2 regions of the Paenibacillus sp. ClWae2A genome follow, and region 2 is predicted to be linked to the other one. Evidence: riboswitches for the same ligand, from Rfam matches in the RefSeq annotation. Region 2 holds a riboswitch; the other holds the start of a gene.
The links. A riboswitch is a leader RNA that binds a small molecule or an ion and turns the genes downstream of it on or off. The one in region 2 is predicted to bind glycine.
Positions count from the first base shown of each region.

Region 1: linked by a shared signal. The riboswitch ahead of sdaAB (L-serine ammonia-lyase, iron-sulfur-dependent subunit beta) and the one ahead of gcvT (glycine cleavage system aminomethyltransferase GcvT) in region 2 are both predicted to bind glycine.

Region 1 covers NZ_JAULSQ010000013.1:175,352-177,816, reverse strand. Annotated here, with positions in the region: partial or broken gene QVE09_RS26685 (collagen-like triple helix repeat-containing protein) at 1-706, shown strand, start outside; glycine riboswitch at 847-971, shown strand; glycine riboswitch at 976-1,111, shown strand; gene sdaAB (L-serine ammonia-lyase, iron-sulfur-dependent subunit beta) at 1,251-1,940, shown strand; gene sdaAA (L-serine ammonia-lyase, iron-sulfur-dependent, subunit alpha) at 1,930-2,465, shown strand, end outside.
Region 2 covers NZ_JAULSQ010000008.1:92,445-94,909, forward strand. Annotated here, with positions in the region: gene gcvPA (aminomethyl-transferring glycine dehydrogenase subunit GcvPA) at 1-109, opposite strand, end outside; gene gcvT (glycine cleavage system aminomethyltransferase GcvT) at 106-1,242, opposite strand; glycine riboswitch at 1,459-1,559, opposite strand; glycine riboswitch at 1,563-1,685, opposite strand; gene gcvH (glycine cleavage system protein GcvH) at 2,030-2,422, shown strand.

The DNA of each region.
Region 1 (2,465 bases), on a different contig from region 2:
CGTAACGGGAGCGACCGGAGCCACTGGGGTTACAGGAGCGACAGGCGTGACGGGAACAACCGGGACGGCTGGTGTAACCGGAGCAACGGGAGCGACCGGAGCCACTGGGGTTACAGGAGCGACAGGCGTGACGGGAACAACCGGGACGGCTGGTGTAACCGGAGCAACGGGAGCGACCGGAACCACTGGGGCTACAGGAGCGACAGGCGTGACGGGAACAGCCGGGACAGCTGGTGTAACGGGAGCAACGGGAGCGACCGGGGCCACTGGTGCAACAGGAGCTACCGGATCGACAGCAGCAGCTGCTCCTGCAGATTCTTCCCTGTTTGCTGATAGTCAGACAACGGCGTTGCCTCTTCCATTGACCGGTGAAACAACCATTCAGACCCTCAATGTACCCGTGGTGGCAGGTCAACGCGTTAAAATCGATAATAGTACACAAGTAGCAGTAGTTGTAGGGTCTAACTGGAGTATTGCGTATAACATTAACCTGAGGCGTAACGGAGTTCTAATTAATCAATTGCAACTCTCAAGGACCGGGAATGCTGCGGGAACGTTGAGGTTTCTTTCTTCTAACACTTACGTGGATACTTCTCCTGCGACAACGACTAACGCATATACGATAAGTATTGAATTTACGACAACCAGCAACGTCACGAGTGCCTCAGCGGAAGTGAGAAATGTGAATGCTATTCGCTTCAGTTAAAATAGACATTGGACTTATGGTAATTACACGTTACTTTTGTTGACATATATGATATTGTACATTACTCTATGGGTATACACGATCAAAAATTTAGAAATGTACCATTCCGATTAAGAATCAAATTAAGATAATACAGCGGATGATAACGAGCGGGAGAGACCTGAGTTAGCTGAGCAAAATGGCTAGTGTTCAGGCACCGAAGGAGCAAGCTGCTGCGCACCCGGTGCAGTGGTTAATCTCTCAGGTAAATGTACCATCGTTGGACGCAACTCTGGAGAGTGCGCGAACTGCGCCACCCAAGGGGTATATGATCAGTCATTCCGGTGACCTTGTCTGTAACCACAGGCAGTGCACCTTGTCGTGAGACACTGCTGATCGTGAAACTCTCAGGTATCGAGGACAGAGAGAGGGCCTAAGGCCTTCTGCTGTCCTTTTTTGATGTCATCATATCCAAAATAAGGGACATTGTGGATGGAACTCCTGGATCGAAATGACGAATACATTTTACAAATATGAATCATGATTATTAATGGAGGGTTACAAGGTGCGATTTAAAGATGTTTTCTCAATTATTGGTCCGTCGATGACGGGGCCTTCAAGTTCACATACAGCTGGAGCAGCAAGGTTAGGGAGAATTGCTCGTCAGTGGCTAGGGTGTACGCCTGAACGTGCCCGGCTGACGTTATACGGTTCATTCGCTGATACGTATCAGGGGCACGGAACAGATCTGGCACTGATCGGCGGTCTGCTGGACTATGTCACAGACGATCCACGTATCCCGGATGCGGAGCGATACGCAGAGGAAGCGGGCATGGAGGTTGAGTTTTATACAAGTGGCCTGCCTGCTCCTCATCCAAATACGGTCAAAATTGAGTTGTGGCATGGAGAACGTGCCTGCTCCTTGATCGGTGCATCCATTGGTGGTGGTAGTGTATCGGTGCATTCGATGAATGATTTTCGTGTTCAGATTAGTGGTGAGTTTCCGACACTTGTTCTGCGGCATGCAGACAAAGCAGGGGTGCTTGCGTCGGTAACGTCCACGATCAGTTCATCCGGGGTTAACATCGGCTATATGCAGGTGGACCGGAAAGCCCGTGATGGCGAAGCACTTACCGCGATGGAAATGGATGGTGTGCCTAATCCTGATATGCTCAAGCGTCTAAAGGAGCTGGACCATGTGCTGGACATTCGTGTTATCGATTTGAAGAGAGGAGTTGATTCGGATGCGGTTTAAACATTTGCACGAGCTGAATACGATCTGTACAGCAGAATCCAAAACCATCGCTCAGCTAATGATCGAGGAGCAGGTTCAGGAGACCAATACACCGGAAGCGGATGTTGTGAAGCAGATGTCTGAATATTATCAGGTGATGAAGGAAGCGGTACGCAAAGGGTTAACGGAAGATACAACATCACGCAGTGGATTAACAGGTGGAGACGGTAAAAAAATGGCCGAGTACATTCGCAAGGGTGAGACTTGCTCAGGTGATGCTTCCGCACTTGCCATGGCGTATGCCCTGTGTGTATCTGAAGTGAATGCCTCCATGGGCCGGATTGTGGCAACACCAACGGCAGGTTCCTGCGGCATTATCCCGGGTGTGTTTATCAGTTCACAGGAGCGGTTTGGCTGGACGGACGAACATTTGGTGAACGGGTTGTTCTGTGCGGGAGCAATTGGTTATGTTATTGCCAACAATTCATTTATCTCAGGTGCGGAAGGTGGCTGTCAGGCGGAAGTGGGTTCCGCGATTGGCATGGC
Region 2 (2,465 bases):
TCTCTTTTGGAATGTCCTGAAACAGTTCCTCCAGCGTATCCACACCGATGGTTGCGAGCATGGCGCTCTGATCTTGCTCAGTCATGGGAATGTAACGGTGCTTGCTCATGCTTGGTCAGCTCCTTGAGTAGGTGTCTTTGACGTACGTGTCCGTTTATGAAAAGGGGTCTTCACGACCTCGGCTTTTAGTTTCTTGCCGCGGATCTCAATCTCAAGCGGGGTTCCCAGCGCAGCGTATTTACTGTCGATGAGAGCAAGCCCCAGATTACGCTTCAATGTAGGTGATTGTGTGCCTGTAGTAACTTCGCCAATCTGTACGCCTTCGGCGTAAATCGGATAATGAGGGCGGGGAATACCGCGCTCCAGCACTTCGATGCCGACCAATTTGCGGGCAGGCCCGTCATTTTTTTGCTGTAACAAGGCTTCGTGTCCGATAAAAGGTCCCGCATTCAGCTTCACAAACATACCTACGCCAGCTTCGAGTGGAGAGATGGTTGCCGACAATTCCTGTCCATACAGGGGGAGCCTTGCTTCAAAGCGCAGTGTATCCCGGGCACCAAGTCCGGTTGGTACGAGTCCGTGACCTTCACCGGCTTGCATTAATCCATTCCACACCGCAGCAGCCTGGTCCGCAGGTACATATAGTTCAAAGCCGTCCTCACCGGTATAACCGGTACGGGACAACAGTAATTTAACGCCGCATACCTCTGCCTGCTGTACAAAATGGAAAGGCTCAATCGAGGATACATCCGTATCTGTAACTTTCCCGATAATGTCTACAGCCAGTGGTCCTTGCAAGGCGAGCAGCGCCGTCTGCTCCGAATCGTTGGTCATGCTCACGCCAGGGATCAAGTGCTCTTGCAGCCACGCCCAATCCTTGTCGATGTTAGAGGCGTTAACAACGAGCATATAATGCTGATCTTCCAGCTTATACACGAGCAGATCATCCACCACACCGCCATCTGGGTAACACATCAGGGTGTACTGGGCTTGACCCGGAACGAGCGTGGTCACATCATTGGTCATCATTTGTTGCAAAAAAACTTCAGCCTGCTCACCCTGTACTGTGAATTCGCCCATATGGGATACATCAAACAGTCCAGCACGCTCACGCACCGCTTCATGTTCTTTCTGGATTCCGCTAAATTGTACCGGAAGCTCCCAGCCTCCAAAATCAATGCACCGTACGCCTTCGTATTGCTGATAGAGTGGGAAGAGTGGTGTTCTAAGCAAATCGGACATCAAATCACCTCGTCATGGGCCGTCAGCCGGCCGGATATACAATCGTGGATCAATGAACCAGGGTATTTTTAAATTTTTCAGCAGAGATTTTTAGTAGATAAGTATGGTAAGGCAGCTATGGCAGCGCTGATCTGAATCCTGTTTTTCGTTTTTTGGGAAAAAGGAAAAGGACAGGCCAAAGAATCGGCATGCCAAGTAGCACGCTGTATTCTAAGGCTCTGTCCCTTGTACCTGAGAGTTACCCCGCTGCCTTGTGCAGCAGGTTTCCCCTTGGGTGATCATAACGCCCGCTCAGGGCGAATAGATGCTCTCCAGAGTTGCGTCCCGTAAAAGTCCTTTTGCCTGAGAGATTCACCCCCGCTTATCGGTGGTTTACTCCTTCGGCGTTACCTCATGTACATCCCGAATCGGGTGTCACGGGTAATCTCTCCCTTTACATTCATCCGCGGGTATAACATAGTCCAATAAACACATTTACTCCTCTCATTAAAACGTGAATCCACTACCGATGTCAAGAACGATGTCATAGATCATAACTAAAAACCGAATATTTAATTTATCTTAAATGTTATTGTTCGTGTATTTAAAAAGACTACGCTTACTATTCTAATATTCACCAGTATATGAAGAAAGAGTGTAATCGGGTTACAGGATTTAGAGGTGATCAATAAATAAATTGTGAGGTATCTTGACATTTGAATCAAAAATATCATACGCTATGTTCTGGGAAAAAGGTTAAGGTCAAAGAACGCATGCACTCATTTAATGAAAAGCGAGGCGGATATCGATGAGCGAATTGAAAAGTGATTTCCTGTACAGTGAAGAGCACGAATGGGTGCAAACCGTAGGGGAGGATACTGTACGTATTGGCATTACCGAGTTCGCGCAGCATCAGCTGGGTGACATTGTGTTTGTGGAATTGCCTGACCTTGAAACCAATGTAAAAGCAGAGGACAGCATTGGAACGATCGAATCGGTCAAAACGGTTTCGGACTTGTTTTCTCCCGTCACTGGTTCAATTATTGCAGTGAATGATTCGTTGCAGGACTCCCCTGAACTTGTCAACAGCTCTCCATACGAGGAAGGCTGGATGATTGAAATCCGTGTTGAGGGAGATCTGACAGCAGCATTGTCTACATTGATGAATGCAGACGCGTATCGTAAACATACGGAAGAATAGTATCAACGAACTTGTACTTATTAACATATATTTTATAATGAAT